Linked DNA regions of Acuticoccus sediminis. The protein of the gene in region 1 binds, or shares a complex with, the protein of each later gene. Links are inferred from orthologs where the notes say so. Each region holds a gene or a part of one and is shown in the gene's direction. Other genes may lie near its edges.

Region 1 (7,550 bases):
CCGTCACCGCGATGACGGGGATCGGCTTCAGGTCGGGGTCCGACTTGATCTGCTCCGTCACCTCGAGGCCGGACATCTCAGGCAGCTGGATGTCCATCACGATGAGATCCGGCCGCTGTTCTTTGGCCACCTTCAAGGCGTCGATCCCGTTGCGCGTTTCCAGGATTTCCATCCCGCTCGCCTCGAGCAGATCGTGGAAGAGCTTCATGTTCAGCTCGTTGTCTTCCACGATGAGCACCCTGTGGGCCATGCGCACTTCCTCTGTGACCGCGCCGACGTGGCGGCCTCTCGTGTGTGTGGGGCGATAACCGTGCCGTCAAGTCGCTCGCCACGCCATCCCGCTCCCAGGTCGCGCCGCCAGGCGGACGACCCCGACGCGGGCACGATCGCCATCGCCGCTCTATCCTATTTCGCCACCGAGCCGAAGACGATGAGCCGCTTCTTCGCGCTCACCGGCCTCGATCCGACCTCGCTGCGTGACGCCGCGGCCTCGCCCACCTTCGTCGCCGGCCTCCTCGACTTCGTCCTCGCCGACGAGCGCATCCTGCTCGCCGTCGCCGAGGCGCAGGAGACGACGCCCGAGGCCATCGTGCGCGCCCGCCAGGCCCTCGAGCGTCGCCCCAACGAGCCGATCGACGTGGGCTCCAAACCCGTCGGCGACGACGGCTGGCCGCCCCGCCCCCACGACGACTGGGCATGAGATGAGCGCCGCCGCGGCGCTCTGCCGCGACTGCGCGGCGATCCTCCCCTACGACACCCCGGCCCGCTGCCCGCGGTGCCGCAGCCCGCGCCTCGTGCGCCACACGGAGATGACGCGCCTCGTCATCGCCCACGTCGACTGCGACGCCTTCTATGCTTCTGTGGAAAAGCGGGACGATCCGTCCTTGCGCGACGTGCCGCTCATCGTCGGTGGCGGCCGGCGCGGCGTCGTCTCGACCTGCTGCTACCTCGCCCGCATCCACGGCGTCCGCTCGGCGATGCCGATGTTCAAGGCGCTCCAGCTCTGCCCGGACGCGGTCGTGCTGCGCCCCGACTTCGAGAAGTACGTCGCCGTCGGCCGGGAGGTGCGCGAGCGCATGAAGGCCCTCACGCCCCTCGTGCAGCCGCTCTCGATCGACGAGGCCTTCCTGGACCTCTCCGGCACCGAGAGGCTCCACGGGGCCCCGGCCGCGGCGGTGATGGCCCGCTTCGCGAGGAGCATCGAGGCGGACATCGGCATCACCGTGTCGGTCGGCCTCGCCCCCAACAAGTTCCTCGCGAAGTTCGCCTCCGACCACGACAAGCCGCGCGGCTACACCGTCATCGGCCGGAGCGACGCCGAGGCGCGCCTTGCCGACGAGCCGGTGACGCGCCTGCCCGGCGTCGGACCGGCCGCGGCACGCAAGCTCCAGCAGGGCGGCGTGACCTTCGTGCGGGACGTGCAGCGCGCGGACCTCACCGACCTGATGCGCCGCTTCGGCGAGACCGGGCAGCGCCTCAAGCGCCTCGCCCACGGCGAGGACAACCGCGTCGTCGACCCGGCCAGCGAGCGCAAGTCCGTCTCGGCCGAGCAGACGTTCGACGTCGACCTCTCCGACCGCCACACGCTCCTCGCGATCCTGCGCCACCTCTCCGAGAAGGTATCGACGCGCGCCAAGGCGGCGGAGATCGGCGGGCGCACCATCACGCTGAAACTGAAGACGCCGCAGTTCCGCTCCATCACCCGCTCGGAGAGCCTCGACGCGCCGACGGCGATGGCGCACCGGATCTTCGCGGTCGGCAAGTCGCTGCTGCTGGCCGAACCCGAGGGGCAGCGCTACCGCCTCATCGGCATCGGCGTCAGCGGCCTCGTCCCGGCCGGCGAGGCGGACGGCGAGGAACTCTTCGATCCCGCCCGCACCCGCCTCGGCAAGGCCGAGAAGGCGATGGACGCGCTGCGTGCCCGCTTCGGCGACGACGCGGTGATGACGGGCCTCTCCCTGTCACACCCGCGGCGGCGTCCCGCCTCGGCGAAGGACCTCGCCGCGCCGGGCGGACCGAAGCCCGGCAAGCCGCCTCAGGGCGATTCGGGAACGTAGCGGGCGACGAGCGCCCACCAGGCGCGGCTCGTCACCTGGGCCAGCACCGCGCGCTCCAGCGCCTCGCTGAACGCCTTCGGCGTGTCCTGCCGGATCGCCATCGCGACGTACTGCGGGTCGCGCGTGGTCGCCACCAGGGCGCGCCGGACCCCTTCCCTGGCGATCGCCGCATGAAGCTCCGCCGAGCCGGCCGCCACGGCTTCCACCTCCCCGTGGCGAAGCGCCTTCAGCGCATCGCCGAGCCCCGTCGTCGGCATGACCTCGAGGCTGTGGCCGCGCAGGTAGAGCTCCGACGTGCTCCCCGCCACCACTGCGACGCGCATGTCGCGCAGGTCCGCCGGAATGTTGAAATCGCCGCCGCTGGCAATGTTCATCGCCGCGACGACCGACGCGGTCAGCGCCGACGAGACGCCGAGCCCGACCAGCATCCAGATCATCGCCAGCGCCCGGCCGAGCGCCGTGACGGGGGCCTTGTCGCCGTAGCCGACCGTCGTCAGCGTGACGCCGGCCCACCAGAAGCCGTCCCCGAGCCCGCGCAATGTCCGCCGGTCGAACTGCCGGTTGTGGCGCCGCTCGACGAGCCAGACCGTCGCGCCCACCGCCAGCAGCACGCCGCTGATGAAGAGGACGATGCGCAGGAACTGGTAGGTCGCGAGCTCCCGCATGACGAGCCAGGGGGTCGAGCCCTTCTCCGTCGCGATGGCGAGGGTCGAGGTGTAGAAGGGGAACAGCAGGTCGACGACGGCCTCATGCTCCGGTGTCGCGTCGAGCGGCAGGGCGATGTCGATCCGTCCCCTGGAGAGGGCGTCGGCCAGTTGCTCGATCGCGACCTCCTCGAAGCGGTAGGCAAGGCCCAGCCGCTCGGCGGTCATCCGCCAGAGGTCGACGCCGATGCCCTGCCAGCTCCCGTCCTGCGCACGCATCGCGTAAGGCGGCCGCTCCGCCAGGCCGATGACGACGACCCGGTCCGCCAGCGCCTCACCGCCGGACGCGGCGGGACGGGCCTCAGGCGCCGTATCCGCGGGCGTGGACTGCGGGGCAGCGGCTGCCGGCGCGTCCGGCACCCCTCCAGGGCCCTCGGCCCACGCGCCGGAGGGCACGGCGGCGCTCAACGCGACGAGCATGACGCTCAGCGCGGCGGGTGCGGCGACAGCGACGAGCCGGCGAGCGAGTTGGGCGATGCGATCCACGGGGAATTCCCTGCGACCTCGTGGGTCCCACGGTGCGGGCGGCGCGACCGGCTCGACCGGCGCGCCGAAACCCTTGGCAGCCCGGGTGCCCGGGCCGTCGGCCGGGGCCGGGTCGAATGCGCCGCCCTTCGATCGCGGGCGGCGCCAAGCGCTTAGTTGCGCTCCTTGTCGACGAGCGCCTTCTCCTTGATCCACGGCATCATCGCGCGCAGACCCTCGCCGACCGCCTCGATCTGGTGCGCGTTGTTCTTCGCGCGCGTCGCCTTGAACGAGGTCTGGTTGACCTTGTTCTCCAGCATCCAGTTGCGCGTGAAGGTGCCCGACTGGATGTCGGTCAGCACCTTCTTCATCTCCGCCTTGGTCTCGTCGGTGATGATGCGCGGGCCGGTGACGTACTCACCGTACTCGGCGGTGTTGGAGATCGAGTAGTTCATGTTGGCGATGCCGCCCTCGTAGATGAGGTCGACGATCAGCTTCACCTCGTGGAGGCACTCGAAGTAGGCCATCTCCGGGGCGTAGCCGGCTTCCACCAGCGTCTCGAAGCCGGCGCGGATCAGCTCGACGAGGCCGCCGCACAGCACCACCTGCTCGCCGAAGAGGTCGGTCTCGCACTCTTCCTTGAAGGTGGTCTCGATGATGCCGGCACGGCCGCCGCCGATCGCCGAGGCGTACGCCAGGCCGAGGTCGTGGGCGTTGCCGGAGGCGTCCTGGGCGATGGCGATCAGGGTCGGCACGCCGCCGCCGCGCTGGTACTCCGAGCGCACCGTGTGGCCCGGCCCCTTCGGCGCGACCATCAGGACGTCGAGGTCCTTGCGCGGCTCGATGAGGTTGAAGTGCACGTTCAGACCGTGCGCGAAGAGGAGCGCGGCGCCCTCTTTCATGTTCTCGTGCAGCTGGTCGGCGTAGATGTCGCCCTGAAGCTCGTCCGGCGTCAGCATCATGACGACGTCGGCCCACTTGGCGGCCTCTTCCACCGTCATCACCTTGATGCCCTCGGCCTCGGCCTTCTTGGCGGAGGCGGAGCCGGGACGCAGCGCCACGACAATGTCGGGGCAGCCCGAATCGCGCAGGTTGAGGGTGTGGGCGTGGCCCTGGCTGCCATAGCCGACGACAGCGATCTTCTTGCCCTTGATCAGGCTGATGTCGGCGTCGCGGTCGTAGTAGACGCGCATAGTTGCTCCCTACTGGTTTGATGAGTTGGGAGCGTGACCTCCCGTCGCGACCCTCATAGACGGTTTACGACGGGATTGTGAATGCCTTGGGCGTAACGCGCACGAATTGATCTGATTCTGCCGCCTGCGCGGACAGATTCGGATCAGTTGGGGCGAAGCTCCGGGCGCGCCTGGACGCCCGCCGAGGTGCCCGGGGAGGCCGCTTCGGGGACGAGGCGCAGGCGCAGCGCGTCCAGGTGCTCGGTCTTGGTGCGGCGGGTCACCGCCTCGGCGAGAACCTCCGCGACGATGAGCTGCAGTTCGGCGATGCGGATCTTCTTGTCCCGGCCCAGCCTGTCGATGAGCGCTTCCGCCTCCGCGGCCGGCGTCTCGCCGAACGCCTCGATGTAGCGCAGCACCAGCTCGCCACGCACGCCGACCGGCATGGTGGCCAGCGTGATCAGCCGCCGGGCAGGTTTCGGCTCGCTCCTGGCGTGGTGCGCGTTCTCCGCCGGCTGCAGCGCCTCCTGGTGGGCGTCGGCCGCGGGGGCGGCGTCGGTCGAGGCCGCCGCGCGCCGCTCGGGGACGTAGGCCGGCGGGACATTGAGCGAGCGCTCCGGCAGGATCATGTTGTTGCCGTCCCGCGCCAGGGTGATTCCGGAGGCAACTCTCTGGTTCGCCTCGAATTCCGCGGCGGCCATACGCATGATGGAACGCGTAAAGTTGCGGGTATAACGCTCCAGAAACTCAGTGAAGAACCACATTCTCATCCACCTCCAATGGAGTGGGGAGGACAGCCGAAGTCCTCAGACGCCGCCACAATGGAGCGAAAGTGTTGACGACTTCTAAAGCATATTCGGCGGGTGATTGTTTACACACGGAGATCCACGGAGACAGTACAGCGCAGATCCGCTGAGTATCCGTGACCGGCGCAACTCTGTTCGATTTATGTTCCGCGCCGGGACATCTCACCCCCCGCGCGGTGAGGATGAGGTCCCGACAGGCCCGGGACGTGCGGGAATGGCGGGCGGTTCGGCCGCCTCAGGCCGCAGGAGAGCCGGCCACGCCGCGACCCGGGCGGGTGCGGCGTGGCGCGCCGTCGGCGGGCGCCGTCCGCGATTACTGGGAGAAGGTCGCGAGGTAGGCGATGACGTCGGCGCGCTGCTCCGGACGCCGCAGGCCGCCGAAGGCCATCTTCGTGCCCTTCACGACGGTGCGGGGATTCTCGAGGTACTGGTCGAGCAGCGCCTCGTCCCAGACCTTCCCTTCGCCGAACGAGACCATGGCCGGGGAATACTGGAACCCTTCCATGTGGCCGGGCTGGCGGCCGATGATTCCGTTGAGCTCGGGGCCGATCTTGTTCTTGGCGCCCTCGCCGACAGCATGGCACGCCATGCACATGCGGAAGACCTTCTCGCCGGCGGCCGGGTCCTGCGCCATCGCCGGCGGGGCGACGGCGAGCGCGGCGAGGGCCGCGGCGGCGAGCACATGCTTCTTCATTGTGTTCCTCCAAACTAGACGTGGAATTGTTCTAGGGCAGCGGCGGCAAAGCGCGACATGAAATCGCGCAAAGTCGGGGTGCCATCGTCCGAAAGTGTCGAAAACCCCGGCCGGTCGTGCGCCGCGTTCCCGGCCCGGGCGCAGGCGCGCCCGTCCCGATCGACACCCCGCGGCCTCGGACCCATCGTTAGGCCGCCAGACGCCGGGCGTGCCAGGCGATGTGATCGGGCATGAAGGTCGAGATGAAGTAGTAGGAGTGGTCGTACCCCGGCTGCATCCGCAGTGTGAGGCCGATCCCCGCGTCCGAACACGCCCTGGCGAGGAGCTCGGGCTTGAGCTGATCGGCGAGGAACGTGTCCGCCTCGCCCTGGTCCACCAGGATCTCCGGGAACCGCGCCCCGTCCTCGATCAGCGCAACGGCGTCGTGACGGCGCCACTTGGCGGGGTCGGGGCCGATGTAGGCGGGGAAGGCCTTCTGCCCCCACGGCACCTGCGACGGGGCGACGATGGGCGCGAACGCCGAGAGCGAGCGGAAGCGGGAGGGATTGCGCAGCGCGATCGTCAACGCCCCGTGCCCGCCCATCGAGTGGCCGAAGATCCCCTGCCGGTCGAGGTCCACGGGGAAGTTCGCCGCGACCACCTCGGGAAGCTCGACCTCGATGTAGGTCTTCATCCTGAAGTGAGTCGCCCATGGCTTCTGCGTGGCGTCGACGTAGAACCCCGCGCCCTGGCCGAGGTCGTAGGCCTCGTCGTCGGCGACGCCCTCCCCGCGCGGGCTGGTGTCGGGGCAGACCACGATCAGCCCGGCCTCGGCCGCCGCCTTGCGGTACTCCCCCTTCTCCATGACGTTGGCGTGGGTGCAGGTGAGACCGGACAGGTACCAGACCACCGGGCAGGGCCCGCTGTCGGCCTGCGGCGGGAGGAAGATCGCGAAGGTCATCTCCGTCCCGGTCGCGCGGGAGGTGTGCCGCGCGACCAGCTGTCGGCCGCCGTGCGCGGCGAAACGCGAGAGGATCGACACCGTCATTGGGCCGTCACCTCGCCGAGCAGCATGTTGCGGTAGTTCTGCGCCACCTTCGGGTGGAGCGGCCAGTTGATGCAGCCGCCGCCGTAGGGCTTCACGATCTTCAGGTAGAAGACGTTCGTGTCGCCGATGGCGATGGACACGGTCTCGTCGGGATGGCGGGCGGTGAAGTCGGTCAGCGCCTTTTCCGCGCCGGGGGCGAGACAGAAGGTGAGCCCGCCCGTCTCGTGCGTCTCGACGCTGACGAGGTCGTCCCGCGGCACCACGTAGCTGTCGCCCTCGACCGTGAAGGACAGCGGCTCGGCGGCAGCCGCGTACGCGCTGGCGATGTGGACGGCGAAGAGCGCCGCCACACCCAGCCGGACCAGCACCGACATCAGTAGACGACCACCGCGCGGATCGACTTGCCCTCGTGCATGAGGTCGAAGCCCTTGTTGATCTCGTCGAGCGGCATCGTGTGCGTGATGAGGTCGTCGATGTTGATCTTGCCGTTCATGTACCAGTCGACGATCTTCGGCACGTCGGTGCGGCCACGGGCGCCACCGAAGGCCGAGCCGCGCCACACGCGGCCGGTGACGAGCTGGAAGGGCCGCGTGGAGATCTCCTGCCCCGCGCCGGCGACACCGAT
Region 2 (2,832 bases), 120 kb from region 1 along the record:
TCGTGGAACTGACGCCGCCGGACTACGGCATGCGCAAGGCGATCCTCGAGCAGCGGATCGCGGCCCAGCGCGAGATGTTCGACGACCTCAACTTCCCGGAGGAGGTCATCGACTTCGTCGCCCGCTCGATCACGACCAACGGGCGCGACCTCGACGGTGCGGTGAACCGCCTCGTCGCCCACAACCAGCTGACCTCGGCGCCGATCGACCTCAAGATGGCCGAAAACGCGCTGCGTGATCTGCTTCGCGCCCGTGAGAGCAAGAAGCCCAAGATCGAGGACATCCAGCGCGTCACGTCGCAGCACTTCAATGTGTCGCGGCAGGACCTCGTTTCGGCGCGCCGCACCAAGGTGATCGTGCGCCCGCGGCAGATCGCGATGTATCTGTCCAAGACACTGACGCCGCGCTCCCTGCCGGAGATCGGCCGCCGCTTCGGCAACCGCGACCACACGACCGTCCTGCATGCGGTCCGCAAGGTCGAGGACCTGATCACGAAGGACACCCAGATGGCCGAGGACATCGAGACCTTGAAGCGTCTCCTCGACCAGTAAGACACCAGCGTTCCGTATCAGTGAAGGCCCGGATCCCTCCGGGCCTCTTTTTTTGCCCCGAGCGGGGATCAGTGCCCTTCGGGGGGCTGACATTCTCGGCAATTTGTGGACCGATGGTGCCGCAGACGCGTTGCCGGGTGCCAAGTCTTGCAACCACGGCCACCATCTGGTCAACGTACCCTCCCAGCGGGTATCCCCGCGCCTTTCCGACGGACTCCCGGTATGCGTGCGACCCTCGAACGGGCCCATCTGTTGAAGCCCCTCAGCCACGTCCAGCGGGTCGTTGAGCGCCGCAACACGATCCCCATTCTGTCAAACGTGCTCATCCGGGCCGATGGGGCGTCCCTGACGCTGAAGGCCACCGACCTCGACCTCGAGCTCGTCGAGACCGTGGAGGCCGGGGTCGAGCAGCCCGGCGCCATCACCGTCCCGGCCCACATGCTGCACGACATCGTGCGCAAGATCCCCGAAGGCGCCCGCATCGCGCTGGAGACCAACCCGGACGGGTCGACCATGACCCTCACCGCCGGCCGCTCCCGCTTCGCCCTGCAGATGCTGCCCGAGAGCGACTATCCGGACATTTCCGGCGGGGAGTTCACCAACTCGTTCAAGCTGAAGGCCGCCGACTTCAAGTGGCTGATCGACCGGACGCAGTTCGCGATCTCCACGGAGGAGACGCGCTACTACCTGAACGGCATCTACTTCCACACCGTCGACACGCCCCACGGGACCATGTTCCGCGCCGTCGCGACCGACGGGCACCGCCTCGCCCAGGCGCAGATCGAGGCGCCGGACGGCGCCGCCGGGATGCCCGGCGTCATCGTACCTCGCAAGACCGTCGGCGAGCTGCAGCGCCTGATGGACAATCCCGAGGTCGAGCTCACGGTCGAACTGTCCGACACCAAGATCCGGGTGTCCTTCGCCAACGTCGTGCTGACGTCCAAGCTCATCGACGGCACCTTCCCGGACTATGACCGGGTGATCCCGAAGAACAACACCAAGATCATGCACGTCGACCGGCTGGACTTCGCCTCCGCCGTCGACCGCGTCTCCACCGTCTCCTCGGAGCGGGGCCGCGCGGTGAAGCTGTCGCTGACGGACGGCGCGCTGACCCTCTCCGTCATCAACCCGGATTCGGGCACCGCGACGGACGAGCTGGTGGTCGACTTTGACAGCGAGCCGCTCGATATCGGCTTCAACTCGAAATACCTGCTCGACATCACGAGCCAGCTCTCCTCCGAGAACGCGACGTTCGCGCTCGCCGATCCCGGCTCGCCGACGCTGATCCACGACGGTGACGCGGAGAAGACCCTTTACGTGCTGATGCCGATGCGCGTCTGAGGACGCGCCGATCCGCGTGGCACTCCCGGAGCCGCCGCCCGCACGCGTCCGCCTGACGCGCATCGGCCTCTCCAATTTCCGCAACTACACCGAGGCCCGCCTCACCACCTCGCGCGACCATGTCGTGCTCGCGGGACCCAACGGGTCGGGCAAGACCAACGTTCTCGAAGCGATCTCGCTGCTCTCGCCGGGGCGCGGGCTGCGCCGCGCGACCTATGCCGAGATGGTCCGCCAGGGCGCGCCGTTCGAGACCGGCTGGGCGGTGTCCGCGCGGGTCGACAAGGGCGGGGAGGAGAGCGCCATCGGCACTGGCCTCCAGGGGGAGGGAAGCCGGCTGGTGCGGATCGACGGCGCCGACGCGCGGCCCGACGACCTCACCCGCGTCGCCCGGATCCTGTGGCTCACCCCGGCGATGGACGGCCTCTTCAGCGGCGGCACCTCCGACCGCCGGCGCTTCCTCGACCGGCTGGCCCTCGCGCTCTTTCCCTACCACGGCCGCCGCGCCAACGCGTACGAGCGCGCCATGCGCCAGCGCAACAAGATGTTCGAGGACGGCGTCTCGGATCCCTCCTGGTACGAGGCGGTGGAGCGCGAGATGGCCGAGCACGGCGCCGCGATGGCCGCCGCGCGGGTCGAACTGATCGTCAAGCTCAACGCGGCGCAGGCCGTGCGGGCGGCCGCCGGCGGCGATTTCCCGCAGGCGGTCCTCGCGCTGAACGGCGACGAGGGGGATGCGGACGGGGCCGCCTTCGCGCGGCGCCTGCGCGACGGGCGGACGCGCGACAGGGCGGCGGGGCGGACGCTCTCCGGGCCGCACCGCGTCGACATGTCGGTGACGCATGTCGAGAAGGACATGCCGGCGGCGCTCGCCTCGACGGGGGAGCAGAAGGCGCTCCTGATCGGCATCGTCCTCGGCCACGCGGCGCTCGTCACCCGCGTC

What was found. The genes of interacting proteins can lie anywhere in the genome.
Region 2: the proteins of DLJ53_RS22640 (region 1) and dnaN are in contact, whole or in part, in a solved structure (PDB 1OK7), measured with the Escherichia coli proteins. The link is inferred for Acuticoccus sediminis from one-to-one orthologs.

What each region holds. Positions count from the first base shown.
Region 1 is NZ_QHHQ01000005.1:222,015-229,564, forward strand. The notes cover bases 1-2,879. They hold DLJ53_RS22640 (DNA polymerase IV), read left to right. Parts: upstream 1-701; coding sequence 702-2,057; downstream 2,058-2,879. Other genes in these bases: DLJ53_RS22630 (response regulator), read right to left, coding at 1-250; DLJ53_RS22635 (DUF3572 domain-containing protein), read left to right, coding at 311-700; DLJ53_RS22645 (transporter substrate-binding domain-containing protein), read right to left, coding at 2,036-2,879. Outside these bases: more of DLJ53_RS22645, read right to left, coding at 2,880-3,247; ilvC (ketol-acid reductoisomerase), read right to left, coding at 3,400-4,419; DLJ53_RS22655 (hypothetical protein), read right to left, coding at 4,563-5,162; DLJ53_RS22660 (c-type cytochrome), read right to left, coding at 5,518-5,898; fghA (S-formylglutathione hydrolase), read right to left, coding at 6,086-6,925; DLJ53_RS22670 (hypothetical protein), read right to left, coding at 6,922-7,299; DLJ53_RS22675 (S-(hydroxymethyl)glutathione dehydrogenase/class III alcohol dehydrogenase), read right to left, coding at 7,299-7,550. UniProt on the Escherichia coli protein: Poorly processive, error-prone DNA polymerase involved in translesion repair and untargeted mutagenesis. Copies undamaged DNA at stalled replication forks, which arise in vivo from mismatched or misaligned primer ends.
Region 2 is NZ_QHHQ01000005.1:345,926-348,757, reverse strand. It holds dnaN (DNA polymerase III subunit beta), read left to right. Parts: upstream 1-773; coding sequence 774-1,892; downstream 1,893-2,832. Other genes in the region: recF (DNA replication/repair protein RecF), read left to right, coding at 1,909-2,832; dnaA (chromosomal replication initiator protein DnaA), read left to right, coding at 1-551. UniProt on the Escherichia coli protein: Confers DNA tethering and processivity to DNA polymerases and other proteins. Acts as a clamp, forming a ring around DNA (a reaction catalyzed by the clamp-loading complex) which diffuses in an ATP-independent manner freely and bidirectionally along dsDNA.